2 regions of the Yersinia antarctica genome follow, and region 1 is predicted to be linked to the other one. Evidence: predicted binding sites of a transcription regulator. Region 1 holds the regulator's gene; the other holds the start of a gene.

Region 1 (7,702 bases):
GCGAAGAGCTGAAAGCTTTCAACGTGCGTGATGGCTATGGTATCCGCTGCCTGATAACCTCAGGTATTGAAGTGGCCATTATTACTGGCCGTCGCGCAAAATTACTGGAAGACCGCGCCAACACCTTAGGCATTACCCACCTTTATCAAGGGCAATCTGATAAGCTGGTGGCCTATAACGAATTGTTGGTAGCATTAGCATGCCAGCCTGAGCAGGTTGCTTATATTGGGGATGACCTGATTGATTGGCCGGTCATGGCACAAGTTGGGTTATCTGTTGCAGTCGCGGATGCCCATCCGTTACTTCTTCCCAAGGCACATTATGTGACGCGAATCCATGGCGGGCGCGGTGCAGTACGCGAGATATGTGATTTGATATTATTAGCTCAAGATAAACTTGAAGGTGCCAAAGGATTGTCGATATGAGTAAAACAAGACTATGGATAACATTATCCTTGGCACTGATTGCTTTGGCATTGATTGGCTGGAATATATCCGGCTTTAATCAGCAGGACACGCAAACCGTGGCCACTGATAATGAGCCCTCTTCGCAGAGCCAGCATACTGTGACCGTGGTATTCAATCCGGTCGGGCAATTGAATTATAAATTGGTGGCTGAAGACGTACAAAACTTCAGCACTCAAGAGTTAACCTGGTTTACCAAACCGGTCATGACTCTGTTTGCGGAGAATGCAGTCGCTACTTGGACAGTGCGCGCCGACCGCGCCAAATTGACCAATGATAAGATGCTGTATTTGTATGGTCATGTTGAAGTTGATAGCCTGACACCAGACGCACAGTTACAAAAAATTAAAACCGATAACGCCCAGGTTAATTTGATCACTCAGGATGTATCCTCAGACGATGAAGTTACCCTCTTTGGTGTTGGATTCACATCTAACGGCATGAAAATGCGTGGGAACTTGCGGGACAAAACCGCTGAGCTGATTGAAAAGGTTAAAACCTCTTATGAAATCCAAAAATAAACTTCGTCATTTTTTGCTTGCCAGTTCACTTTTGGCCGCAAGCCTGCCCGCTCTGGCGTTAACGGGTGATACTGATCAGCCCGTCACGGTTGACTCCGTTAAACAAGCGTTAGATATGGAGGCCAATACTGTCACATTTACCGACAATGTGGTTATCAAGCAAGGTACCATTGAGATTAAAGCTGATAAAGTCGTGGTTACGCGCCCAGGCGGTGATCAAAGCAAAATGGTCATTGAAGGTTATGGTAATCCAGTCACTTTCTACCAGATGCAAGACAGTGGCAAACCCGTAAAAGGCCATGGGCAGAAACTGCGTTATGAAGTCGCAAATGATTTTGTGGTGTTGACTGGCAATGCTTATCTGGAGCAACTTGATAGTAATATCAAAGGTGATCGCATCACTTATCTGGTGAAAAAACAGCAGATGGAAGCCTTCAGTGATAAAGGCAACCGCGTCACCACCGTGTTATTACCGTCCCAATTACAAGACAAAGGGCCAGCAGCTTCAGGCCAAAAGAAGAGTAAGTAATCATTTATGGCAACATTAATCGCAGAAAAGCTGGCTAAGGCGTACAAAGGCCGTAAAGTGGTCGAAGACGTAAGCCTCAATGTGAAATCCGGTGAGATAGTGGGCCTGCTTGGGCCGAACGGCGCAGGGAAAACTACCACTTTTTATATGGTCGTCGGCATTGTCCAGCGTGACGCCGGGCGTATTGTGATTGATGACGAAGATATCAGCCTCTTGCCTCTCCATGAACGCGCTCGTCGCGGTATTGGTTATTTACCGCAAGAAGCCTCTATTTTCCGCCGCCTGAGTGTATTTAACAACTTAATGGCGGTGCTGGAGATCCGTAAAGACCTCTCTGTTGAGCAGCGTGAGGAACGGGCTGATGAATTAATGGAAGAGTTCCATATCACCCATTTACGTGACAACTTGGGGCAATCGCTTTCCGGTGGTGAACGCCGCCGTGTTGAAATAGCCCGTGCACTGGCGGCAAATCCTAAGTTTATTCTGCTGGATGAGCCTTTTGCCGGGGTTGATCCGATTTCCGTTATCGATATTAAAAAAATTATTGAACATCTACGCGACAGTGGTCTTGGCGTTCTTATTACCGACCATAACGTGCGTGAAACGTTAGACGTCTGTGAGCGGGCTTATATCGTAAGCCAGGGTCATTTAATCGCTCACGGTACGCCACAGGAAATCCTGGCTGACGAACAAGTTAAGCGTGTTTACCTCGGTGAAGAATTCCGTCTCTGACCTTTTTCCAATACCCAATAGATTTCAAGGTGCAGGAAGGCGGCAAACAATAAAATCGGTCATAAATCGATTTAAACAGCATTTATGCTAGCCCGCAGGTGCGGCCAAGTAACCGGCAGCCAATACCCCTGCAATTTGAAAGATGACGGATATTCCTTCATCTATAAAGGAAAATTGATACCGCATTATGAAGCAAGGTTTGCAACTCAAGTTCAGCCAACAACTGGCTATGACTCCGCAGCTTCAACAGGCTATTCGCTTGTTGCAGCTTTCTACACTTGAACTCCAGCAGGAGATTCAGTTAGCGCTGGAGAGTAACCCCCTGCTTGAGCAAACTGATCTTCATGAAGAAATAGATGCAAAAGAGACCGTAGACAGTGAATCGCTTGATACCCGCGAGGCGCTGGAACAAAAAGATATGCCCGAAGAGTTGCCACTTGATGCCACCTGGGATGAGATCTACACCGCAGGCACGCCATCAGGAATGGGCAATGATTATAGCGATGATGAGTTGCCGGTTTATCAAGGGGAAACGACCCAAACGCTACAAGACTACCTGATGTGGCAAGTGGATTTAACCCCATTCTCTGATACTGATGTTGCCATTGCGACCTCTATCGTGGATGCGGTCGATGAAACCGGTTACCTTACGGTGCCACTGGAAGATATTCTGGAAAGCATGGGGGACGAGAACGTCGCACTGGATGAAGTAGAAGCGGTGCTTAAGCGGATACAACACTTTGATCCTATTGGTGTCGCGGCACGTAACCTGCGTGAATGTCTGTTGGTACAGTTGTCACAATATGACAAAGATACCCCCTATCTTGCCGAAGCACGTCTGGTGGTTAGCGATTATCTGGATTTGCTGGGTAACCATGATTTCCGTACGATGATCCGCTTGAGTCGGCTAAAAGAAGATACACTTAAAGAAGCGATCGGCCTGATTCAGTCTCTGGATCCGCGTCCGGGTCAATCCATCAATACCGGGGAGTCCGAGTACGTCATTCCCGATGTTTTGGTGCGTAAAGACAAAGATCAATGGACGGTCGAGCTGAATGCCGATAGCATTCCACGCCTAAAAATCAACCAGCAGTATGCGGCGATGGGTAGCAGTACCCGCAATGACAGTGACGGGCAGTTTATCCGTAGCAATTTGCAAGAAGCAAAATGGTTGATAAAAAGTCTTGAAAGCCGCAATGAAACACTGCTGAAGGTGGCGCGTTGTATTGTAGAGCAGCAAGTAGCGTTTTTTGAGAATGGGCCTGAATTTATGAAACCCATGGTACTGGCCGATATCGCCCAGGCTGTGGATATGCATGAGTCGACAATCTCTCGCGTGACCACGCAGAAGTTCCTGCACAGTCCACGGGGTATTTTCGAGCTAAAATATTTCTTCTCCAGCCACGTCAATACTGATAGCGGAGGTGAAGCTTCTTCCACTGCAATTCGTGCACTGGTGAAAAAATTGGTTGCAGCAGAAAATCCTGCTAAACCTCTTAGTGACAGTAAGCTGACCACATTATTATGTGAACAAGGCATCATGGTGGCACGGCGTACCGTCGCGAAGTACCGAGAGTCGTTATCCATCCCGCCGTCAAATCAGCGTAAACAGTTGGTTTGACCTGAACTGAGAAGGAAGACACTATGCAGCTCAATATTACCGGACATCATGTCGAAATAACCGAAGCATTACGCGAGTTTGTTACCACTAAATTTGCCAAACTTGAGCAATATTTTGATCGCATTAACCAGGTATATGTGGTTTTAAGTGTTGAGAAAGTAAAACAAATTGCAGAAGCAACGGTACATGTGAATGGAGGCGAGTTGCACGCAAGCTCAGAGCAGGAGGATATGTACGCCGCAATTGATATTTTGGTTGATAAACTGGCCCGCCAGTTGAACAAACATAAAGACAAATTGAAACAACACTAAGAATCCTTGCGACTGTTATACCCAAAGAACATGGCGTTGCAGGTAGGCAGCAAACGAATGACAAATTGGCCAGAAACCGATTTTAATCGTATTTCTGCAAGCAGGCTTATTCATCTCGATGAACTGACTAAAGTCAGTGATTCGGGTAAGTAAACATAGCGAACAACCCTGTAGCTTCAAGTACAAAGGGTATATTCACCCATAAAGGTTCTACACTCGCTACATAACCGTTTCCAGCGTCGGGAGTGAATCCCCGCCGGAAACGGTTTAAAACAGCGCTTAAGTGAAAGATGAGATGATCAACGATCCAGCATTGCAATTAAGCTCGGTATTAAATATCGAGTGCACCAAAAGCTCCGTACATTGCTCAAGTAAAAAACGGGCTTTGGAAATTATCAGCGAGTTGGCTGCCAAGCAACTTAACCTACCTTCACAGGTGGTTTTCGATGCTGTCTTAACCCGCGAACGTATGGGCAGCACCGGTATTGGTAGTGGTATCGCGATACCTCATGGCAAGTTGGAAGAAGACACACTGCGTGCAGTGGGTGTATTTATCCGTCTGGAACAACCTATTGCCTTCGATGCTATTGATAACCAACCGGTTGATCTGTTATTTGCCTTGTTGGTTCCGGCAGATCAATGTAAAACTCACTTACACACTTTGTCTTTAGTGGCCAAGCGATTAGCTGATAAAACAGTGTGTCGGCGTCTGCGTGCAGCACAAAGTGATGATGAGCTCTATCAAATCATTACTGAATTACCACCGGAAACGGCGTAATTGGGAAAGTGGAAACTATTTTATCCGTTATGCCCGGATCTTGTAGCCGGAATATAGGGTTCTAATGTATACCCAATAAATTTCAAGATGTGGGCAAGCGCTCAACACGCCTACAACTTGAAAGATGACGGGGATAAATACCAAGGGGAGTTACTCACATGGTGCTGATGATTGTCAGCGGCCGTTCCGGTTCAGGGAAGTCTGTTGCTTTGCGCGCATTGGAAGATATGGGCTTTTATTGTGTCGATAACTTGCCTGTGGTTCTGCTGCCGCAATTGGCGAGTACACTTGCCGATAGGAATATCTCTGCCGCAGTGAGCATAGACGTACGTAATATGCCTGAATCACCTGAGGTATTTGAACATGCCATGACTCAACTGCCGGACAGCTTTTCACCACAGTTGCTGTTTTTGGATGCCGATCGCAATACCCTGATTCGTCGCTATAGCGATACCCGTCGCTTGCATCCGTTATCGACCAAAAACCTGTCATTAGAAAGTGCTATTGATGAAGAAAGTGACCTGTTGGAGCCTCTGCGCTCACGGGCTGATCTGATCATTGATACCTCTGAAATGTCAGTGCATGAATTGGCTGAGATGCTGCGTACCCGCCTGTTGGGTAAACGTGAACGCGAATTGACGATGGTGTTTGAGTCTTTTGGCTTTAAACACGGTATCCCCATCGATGCCGATTATGTTTTCGATGTGCGTTTCTTGCCAAACCCGCACTGGGACCCTAAATTACGCCCAATGACAGGTTTGGATAAGCCAGTAATCTCTTTCCTGGATCGCCATACCGAAGTACATAACTTTGTGTATCAGACCCGCAGCTATCTGGAACAGTGGCTGCCGATGCTGGAAACCAATAACCGCAGTTATTTGACGGTTGCCATTGGTTGTACTGGTGGTAAACACCGCTCGGTTTATGTCGCTGAACAGTTGGCCGATTATTTCCGCGCTCGCGGCAAAAATGTCCAATCACGCCACCGTACTCTGGAAAAGCGTAAATAATGACAATCAAGCAGACCGTTGAGATCAAAAACAAGTTGGGGATGCACGCCAGACCCGCAATGAAATTGTTCGAACTGGTTCAGAGTTTTGATGCTGAAGTAATGTTACGCAACGATAGCGGTACCGAAGCTGAGGCCAGCAGTGTTATTGCACTGCTGATGCTGGATTCAGCCAAAGGCCGTCAGATTGAGGTTGAAGCGACCGGCCCTGATGAAATTCAGGCGCTGGCGGCAGTGATTGAGTTATTTAATTCCGGCTTTGATGAAGATTGATTTTCACCGCTCAGGTGAGCGGTGCCCAAACAATCACTAATGGCTGAAGCACACCACCTTTGCTATTCAACATTTTCACACCTATCCCCCTTAACCATCGTCCACGCTGACCGATTCACGTGATTATCGCCTTTTGGTGCTATCCCGGTCCTTTCAATTAAATACAGCGCCCACCCCTTTTCACTGCCAGAAAACCCATGATGCTAACTGATGGCCACCACCAACAGCATGACGCCCATACCAGCACAGATACTCCTCCCTTTCAGCGGCATCGATAAATCGTGGTGTTCTTGTCTGTTGGCCGATACAACCGAGTTTCCTGTTACATCAGTGCCGGTCACACCTGTTGCCCTCTATTCCCTATTGTTCCTCCATTTATAACTCGCTATAGCTGGATTGATGTTTATTTTTGTGAAAATTTGAATTTTAAATCCACTTTAAATCAAAGCATTACATTACCTCCTTTACCTATTGTTAACAATTGTGAGTTTAATCGCATTTACTTGCTGAAAAAACCCTTACTTTTAACTTTATTAAACATTAAATAACTAAAATTAACATCCTCTATTTCTGTACAACGCCAGCGCGATAACCAAACGGATTTTCGCTGAACCTTGTTCCCCTGCAAATAACTAAAATAAGAGGCTCCATCATGTCTGAATCACCCACTGAACAATTAGTGATACCTAACGTGGTCCCCGCGGAGAACCATGCCTATCGCAAGGCTGCGTGGCATATTTTACCCTTACTGATGCTGTGCTATGTCGTCGCTTATTTAGATCGGGTTAACGTTGGCTTCGCCAAATTGCAGATGGCGGATGACTTACAATTTTCAGAGGCGGTGTATGGATTCGGCGCCGGGATCTTTTTTATTGCCTACTTCTTTCTGGAAATCCCCAGTAACCTGATGCTGCACCGCGTAGGGGCACGGTTGTGGATTGCGCGCATTATGATCACCTGGGGCATCATCTCGGCAGGGATGGCTTTTGTCACCACACCGATGTCATTTTACGTAATGCGTTGCTTGCTGGGAATTGCAGAGGCTGGATTCTATCCCGGCGTCATTCTTTATCTTTCTTATTGGTTCCCAACTAACCGCCGTGGCCGCATGTACGCCTTATTCGCCACCGCCGTTCCATTATCCGGCGTGATAGGGGTTCCGTGCACATTTCCCCGATAATGCTAACCTAATCGCTAAAAATCATTTATTTTCACTATGTTGACTTTAAAAAATCGACTGTCGCCGCTCACGTTTTCGACTCATCGATGATTTTATAGACCGTAGAACGTGCGATACTTATCATCTTTGCTATTTCTGTCGCTCCGGTTCCCCTTCCTCCTAAATCTTACCCCCTTAAGCTTGGCCTCCCGTCTGCCTTCGTTTGTTTGTTCTAAGGTCGATATAAAAAAAGGCCCGAAGGGCTTTTTATGAGGTCAGGGCAGACTGTGCCTGCGCCAGCCATC
Region 2 (7,702 bases), 720 kb from region 1:
GCGGCCCCTAAAGGTACCGCGACGCCTAAGCGTATTAGAAAGACCCGTGTAGAGCTTGATATTGAAGCTCGCGAGCGTAAACGTCAGAAGAAACATAGTGGCAATCGCTCAGGGGCGAGAACCAATGTAGAAGGCAGCAATAAGAAGGGCCAGTCCGAGACTCAAGAGAAAGATCCACGTATCGGCAGTAAAGTACCCGTGCCGCTGGTGGTTGAGAGTAAGGTTAAAGCTAAGCCAACCACTAAGCCGGTGGCTAAAGTTGAAGCTAAGCCACGTCTGACGCCGGAAGAAGAGCTGTCTAAGCTGGAAAACGATGAGCGTCTGGATGCATTGCTGGATCGTCTGGATAATGATGAAGTATTGAGCAAAGAAGATCAGGCTTATGTTGATCTGACGTTGGATCGTATTGATGCCCTAATGGAACAATTGGGTATTGAATTGGGCGACGATGAAGATGACGAAGCGCCAGAAGAAAAGCAGGAAGACATTTTGCAATTGCTGAAACGCGGTAACCCAAAAGATACATTTTAAACCATGAATTGGGTGATCCTGATAATAGCCCTACTGCTTACATGTTATCTAGTGTGGTTATTGGGTAAACTATGGCTACTGTCGCAACGAAGAAAGCGGTTGCGCAGTGCTACTGCGGCCAGACAACGAAAACATCTGCCCTCTAACCGGCCCGGTAGGCGCAAATATCGGAAGGAATGAACATGTCTGAGCAGGCTATAGTTTGGGATTTATCCCTGATTCAAAAATATAATTATTCAGGGCCGCGCTATACGTCGTACCCCACTGCGCTTGAATTCAGTGAAGATTATAATGAATCTGCTTTTCAACAGGCAGTGAAGCGTTACCCACAACGGCCTTTGTCGCTGTACGTGCATATCCCGTTTTGCCATAAGCTGTGTTATTTCTGCGGCTGCAATAAGCTGGTGACGCGGCAACAGCATAAAGCTGATGAGTATCTGGCGGTCTTGGAAAAAGAGATCCGCCAGCGTGCGGCGTTATTTGTTGGGCGTCAGGTTAGCCAGATGCACTGGGGCGGTGGTACGCCCACTTACCTGAATAAAATACAAATTACCCACCTGATGAATCTGCTACGTGAAAACTTTGATTTCCTGCCCGGTGCTGAGCAATCAATAGAAGTAGACCCACGTGAAATTGAACTGGATGTCCTTGATCACCTGCGTGCTGAGGGGTTTAACCGCCTAAGCATGGGGGTGCAAGATTTTAATAAAGAGGTTCAACGGCTGGTTAATCGTGAGCAGGATGAGGATTTTATCTTTGCCCTGATTGCCCGCGCTAAAGCCCTTGGTTTTAACTCAACCAATATCGATTTGATTTATGGTTTGCCAAAACAGACACCAGAGAGTTTTGCTTTTACCCTCAAACGGGTGGCAGAGCTGAATCCTGATCGCCTGAGTGTGTTCAATTACGCACATTTACCGAGTCTGTTTGCTGCTCAACGTAAAATTAAAGATGCCGATCTGCCGAGCGCCGAACAGCGGCTAGATATTTTGCAGCACACCATCAGTTTCTTAACTGAGTCTGGCTATCAATTTATTGGTATGGATCATTTTGCCCGGCCAGATGATGAATTAGCCATTGCGCAGCGTGAAGGTGAATTACACCGTAATTTCCAAGGTTATACCACCCAAGGCGACAGTGATTTACTCGGTTTGGGGGTTTCTGCTATCAGCATGTTGGGTGACAGCTATGCGCAGAATGAAAAAGATTTGAAGACTTACTATTCCTTCGTGGAGCAGCGTGGCAATGCGCTGTGGCGTGGTTTGGCGATGACTGAAGATGATTGCTTGCGCCGTGATGTGATTAAAACGCTGATTTGTAATTTCCAAATCAGTTATCAGCCGATTGAGCAGCAGTATGGTATTCGTTTTGCAGATTATTTTGCTGAAGATTTTGAGCTACTAGCGCCTTTCGAACACGATGGGCTGGTGGAGCGGGATGATAAAGGCATTCGGGTAACACCGCGCGGGCGCTTACTGATTCGTAATATTTGTATGTGTTTCGATATCTATTTACGGAAACAGGCGCGCAAGCAGCAGTTTTCACGCGTGATCTGATGATGTCCCCCTCAATGGTCAACATTACCTTGAGGGGGAATTTAGGCAGGAATTACTCTCTTTCTCCCAACTACTCCATTCCCAGCTCTTTTAACTTCCGCGTTAAGGTGTTGCGGCCCCAACCCAGCAGACGTGCCGCTTCTTGCTTATGACCTTGAGTATGGCGTAATGCCGTGGTTAACAGCGTGCGCTCCATTTCCGGCTGTGCCTCAGATAACAGATCCTGATGACCGGAACGTAGGGCGCGTTCAGCCCATTGTGCCAATAGGGTTGCCCAGTTGTCCGGCGTCCGCTGACCTGAAGCATCTGGCGTGCTGGTTTCAAACAATTCAGAAGGTAAATCTTGAGTCAGTACTTCCTGCCCGGCAGCCATCACCGTCAGCCAGCGACAGGTGTTTTCCAGTTGGCGCACGTTACCCTGCCAAGGCAGACGGGTTAGCGCCACTTCGGTCTCAGGGTGCAGATTTTTGGCTTCCACACCTAACTCTTTAGCCGCCACTTGCAAGAAGTAACGAGCCAAACGCGGAATGTCTTCACGACGTTCACGCAGCGGTGGCAGATGTACCCGAATCACATTCAGACGATGGAATAAATCCTCACGGAATTTACCTTCCTGAACACGCAGCTCCAGATTTTGGTGGGTAGCGGCAATAATACGAACATCTACTTTGACCGGTGCGTAACCCCCGACGCGATAAAACTGACCATCAGCCAGCACGCGTAGCAGGCGGGTCTGTACATCCAATGGCATATCACCGATTTCATCTAAAAACAGTGTGCCGCCATCGGCTTGTTCAAAACGACCTTGGCGCACTTGATTCGCGCCGGTAAAGGCACCTTTCTCGTGGCCGAATAATTCAGATTCAATTAAATCTTTCGGGATCGCCGCCATATTCAGCGCGATAAACGGCGCTTTAGCCCGTGGGCTGTGGCGATGTAACGCATGGGCCACTAACTCTTTACCGGTACCCGACTCACCGTTAATCAGCACACTAATAGAAGAACGAGATAAGCGGCCGATGATACGGAAAACGTCTTGCATCGCCGGTGCTTCGCCAATGATATCAGCGGTTGGGCCGCTGGCTGGTTGGCTGCGTGCCGGTTGCTGCTGCTCCTGATAATGGCTGATAGCCCGCTCAACCAGAGCTACGGCTTCATCAATATCAAAAGGTTTAGGCAGGTAATCAAAAGCCCCTTGCTGATAGGCACTGACCGCAGCATCTAAATCAGAATGTGCCGTCATTATGATGACCGGGAGCATCGGGTGGCGCTGCTTAATCTGTTTCAGCAGGGCTAATCCGTCCATGCCAGGCATGCGAATATCCGATAACAACACATCCGGGGTTTGTGTCGCGAGTGCATCCAACACCTGGTTACCGGTATCGAAGGTTGCACAGTTCAGACCTGCTCCAGTCAGTGCACGTTCAAGCACCCAGCGGATGGAGCTATCGTCATCGACGATCCAGACTATCCCTCGTTGCATAGAAACCTCACTGGCGAATAGGCAGGTAAACCGAGAATTCGGTATGTCCCGGCCAACTGTTGAATTCAATTTTACCCGAATGTTGATCGATAAGATTACGGGCGATAGACAAGCCAAGGCCAGTTCCCCCCTCGCGACCACTTACCATCGGATAGAACACGGTATCTTGTAATTGCGTTGGAACGCCCGGACCGTCATCTTCAATATCAATGCGAGCGCTCAAACGATAGCGCATACCATGCAGTGTTATCTGAAACGCAGTACGGGTGCGCAGCGTAATAGTGCCGCCAGCTCCCCCCAAAGCCTGTAATGCATTGCGAGTGATATTCAGCAACACTTGTTCAATTTGGTCTGGATCATGGGCCAGTTCAGGCAAGCTTGGGTCATAGTCACGGATTAACGTCACATTATCTGGTTTTTCCAGCGAGACTAACTGACAAACCCGTTCAGCAACCTGATGGATACTTTGTGTGATGTGTTGACCGGGCCGTTGTGGGCCTAATAAGCGATCAACTAAGTTACGCAAGCGGTCTGCCTGCTCAATGATCACTTTGGTATATTCCAACAATGCCGGATCAGGCAATGCTTTAGACAATAATTGTGCTGCCCCCCGTAAGCCACCTAACGGGTTCTTAATCTCATGAGCCAGCCCACGAACCAGATCACGGGCTGCGACTTGCTGTGCATGTTGTAATTGTTCTTGGCTTAACCGACGCTGATTATCCATCGGCGCCATTTCCAGCAATATAAAACCTTCTGGCAGTGATTGTGCTGTCAGCGACAAAATATGCGCGCGGCCATCAACAACTACGGTCACCTCGTTATCGGTAAAACCTTGACCGGCGATCAGACTTTCCCGCATCAGGTCGATGTTAAGAGAAAAATAGCCTAATAAATCGGGCAGGGGTGTACCAAAAAGTTTACGAGAGCTTTGCGCCAGAAGTTGCTGCGCAGCGGGATTGGCATAATGGATAGCCAAATCATCATCTAATAGCAGAATACTATTAATGAGAGAATTAAGGATCTGCCCAGCATCGGGCAGCGTGCCTGTTGCCATTACGCAGACTCCTGCACTCTTTTGGTGAATACATCCTAATCGGTTCAGTCGTGACTGAGCCAGAGGAAATATGACGAAAACGAAAAGTGGAGAAAAAAGCCCATCCGAAGATGGGCCAAAAGTTTCCACGGCAACAACCCTTCATCTTTCAAGTTGTAGGTGTGTTGGCTGCTCTCACTCACCCGAATCACTTACTGGTGTAAGCTCATCGGGATTCTCTCGCTTGCCGCCTTCCTACACCTTGAAATCTATTGGGTAAACTAAAATTAAACGCTGTAATACAGTTCGAACTCAACTGGGTGCGGAGTCATACGAACGCGGTCCATTTCTTCTTTACGCAGTTCGATATAAGCATCGATAGCGTCGTCAGTGAACACGCCACCACGGGTCAGGAACTCGCGGTCTTCGTTCAGTGCAGCCATAGCTTCGTCCAGTGAACCTGCAACTTTTGGAATTTCTGCTTCTTCTTCCGGTGGCAAGTCATACAGGTTTTTGTCCATCGCATCACCTGGGTGAATTTTGTTGATGATGCCATCAAGGCCAGCCATCAGCAGTGCTGCGAAGCACAAGTATGGGTTAGCGGCTGGATCCGGGAAACGTGCTTCAATACGACGTGCTTTCGGGCTGGCAACCACTGGAATACGGATAGAAGCTGAACGGTTACGGGCAGAGTATGCCAACATGACCGGAGCTTCGTAGCCTGGGACCAAACGCTTGTAGGAGTTAGTCGTTGGGTTAGCCAAGGCGTTAATTGCTTTTGCGTGCTTGATGATACCGCCGATGTAGAACAGCGCCATTTCAGACAGGCCAGCATATTTGTCACCGGCGAACAGGTTAGTACCGTTCTTGGACAACGACATATGGCAGTGCATGCCTGAACCATTATCACCAAACATTGGTTTTGGCATAAAGGTCGCAGTTTTGCCGAATGCGTGTGCCACGTTGTGCACCACATATTTGTAGATCTGAATTTCATCGGCTTTCTTGGTCATGGTATTGAAGCGAGTAGCCACTTCGTTCTGACCTGCGGTAGCCACTTCATGGTGATGCGCTTCTACTACCAGGCCCATTTCTTCCATGGTCAGACACATGGTAGAACGCAGGTCCTGTGAAGAATCAACCGGAGGAACTGGGAAGTAACCGCCTTTCACTGCCGGACGGTGGCCTTTGTTGCCGCCTTCGTATTTGGTGCTGGAGTTCCATGCGCCTTCGATGTCATCGATAGCGACATGAGAGCCACGGATGCTGCTACCAAAACGAACATCGTCAAACAGGAAGAATTCTGGTTCTGGCCCAAACAGCACGGTATCTGCGATACCTGAAGATTTCAGGAATTCTTCTGCGCGTTTTGAGATTGAACGTGGGTCGCGATCATAGCCTTGCAGGGTACCTGGCTCAAGAATGTCACAACGGATAATCAGTGTGGAATCTTCGAAGAACGGATCCATAACAGCGGTGCTGGCGTCTGGCATCAGTACCATGTCGGATTCGTTAATGCCTTTCCAGCCACCAATCGAGGAGCCATCAAACATTTTGCCTTCTTCGAAGAAGTCAGCGTTGACCTGATGAGCCGGAATAGTGATGTGCTGCTCTTTCCCTTTGGTATCGGTGAAGCGCAAATCAACAAATTTCACTTCGTGCTCATTCAGCATCGTCAAAACATGTTCAGCGGACATACTTATATCTCCTGGATTTGTCATAGTCGTCGTGGAACGATTATCGTTTGGGTGTTCAGTTATCTTTTTATTCAGGCTAACGCTCATGCTGATTTTTCATGACCGTTATTCATGCTAAACTGCGTCATAAAGTCTGTTGCGAAATCTATGCCAACTTTCCAAACGCCCCGTTTATGCCATATCATAGGGGTCTGCTGATATTCAGTATGCACCAGGATAGTTATATTGCACTATTTTGGTGCTTCATTTGCGTCGTTGGGCACTGTATTGGTGCAAAGGTGGGCCGAGAGGCTATTTTTGCACCGTGAAAGGGATCACAAACTAACCGCCGTCAGGTTGTTTATAAGAGAAGTTTGTGATCTTGTTTAGTCCCTCGCTTAATACGTGTACAATAGCGCGCTATTTCTAAATGCCTGAGGCAAAAAAGCTGTGATCGAGAATCTGCGTAACATCGCCATTATTGCGCACGTTGACCATGGGAAAACTACCCTGGTTGATAAGTTGCTACAACAATCTGGTACGTTCGGTGAACGTGCTGAAGCAACTGAACGTGTAATGGACTCCAACGATTTGGAGAAAGAGCGTGGGATAACCATCCTCGCGAAAAATACCGCCATTAACTGGAAAGACTACCGCATCAACATCGTGGATACCCCAGGACACGCCGATTTCGGTGGTGAGGTTGAGCGTGTAATGTCTATGGTTGACTCTGTGCTGCTGGTCGTCGATGCAATGGATGGCCCGATGCCGCAGACCCGTTTCGTGACCAAGAAAGCCTTTGCTCATGGTCTGAAACCAATCGTGGTTATCAACAAAGTTGACCGTCCTGGCGCGCGTCCAGATTGGGTTGTCGATCAGGTGTTCGACCTGTTCGTAAACCTGGATGCCACTGACGAACAACTGGACTTCCCTATCATTTACGCATCAGCATTGATGGGTATTGCGGGCGAAGACCACAATGATATGTCGGCAGACATGACTCCGCTGTATCAGGCAATCATCGACCATGTGCCTGCACCAGACGTAGACAGCACTGGTCCATTGCAGATGCAAATCTCCCAGTTGGACTACAACAACTACGTAGGTGTTATCGGCATCGGCCGTATCAAACGTGGTGTTGTTAAGCCTAACCAGCAAGTTACTGTTATCGATAGCGAAGGTAAGACCCGCAACGGTAAAATCGCTAAAGTACTGGGCCATATGGGTCTGGAACGTATCGAAGCAACTATGGCTGAAGCTGGTGATATCGTTGCTATCACCGGTTTGGGCGAGTTGAACATCTCTGACACTATCTGTGATGTGAATGCTGTTGAAGCATTGCCAGCACTGTCTGTTGATGAACCAACTGTTACCATGTATTTCTGCGTTAACACCTCTCCGTTCTGTGGTAAAGAAGGCA

The links. Region 1 encodes sigma-54, which starts transcription at its own class of promoters, with help from an activator protein. Its sites were predicted from a motif close to GTTGGCACANNTTTCGCTNT; they were not measured.
Positions count from the first base shown of each region.
Region 2: the regulator sigma-54 is predicted to act here: its motif matches at 6,439-6,458, upstream of glnA (glutamate--ammonia ligase).

Region 1 is NZ_JBSJQF010000001.1:4,148,591-4,156,292, reverse strand. It holds gene kdsC (3-deoxy-manno-octulosonate-8-phosphatase KdsC) at 1-425, shown strand, start outside; gene lptC (LPS export ABC transporter periplasmic protein LptC) at 422-985, shown strand; gene lptA (lipopolysaccharide ABC transporter substrate-binding protein LptA) at 969-1,514, shown strand; gene lptB (LPS export ABC transporter ATP-binding protein) at 1,521-2,246, shown strand; gene rpoN (RNA polymerase factor sigma-54) at 2,434-3,867, shown strand; gene hpf (ribosome hibernation promoting factor) at 3,891-4,178, shown strand; gene ptsN (PTS IIA-like nitrogen regulatory protein PtsN) at 4,474-4,956, shown strand; gene rapZ (RNase adapter RapZ) at 5,115-5,966, shown strand; gene npr (PTS phosphocarrier protein NPr) at 5,966-6,238, shown strand; partial or broken gene ACWJJO_RS19190 (MFS transporter) at 6,891-7,400, shown strand; partial or broken gene ACWJJO_RS19185 (helix-turn-helix domain-containing protein) at 7,486-7,633, opposite strand; gene ACWJJO_RS19180 (T6SS phospholipase effector Tle1-like catalytic domain-containing protein) at 7,665-7,702, opposite strand, start outside.
Region 2 is NZ_JBSJQF010000001.1:4,872,842-4,880,543, reverse strand. It holds gene yihI (Der GTPase-activating protein YihI) at 1-531, shown strand, start outside; gene hemN (oxygen-independent coproporphyrinogen III oxidase) at 714-2,087, shown strand; gene glnG (nitrogen regulation protein NR(I)) at 2,158-3,570, opposite strand; gene glnL (nitrogen regulation protein NR(II)) at 3,578-4,627, opposite strand; gene glnA (glutamate--ammonia ligase) at 4,894-6,303, opposite strand; gene typA (ribosome-dependent GTPase TypA) at 6,733-7,702, shown strand, end outside.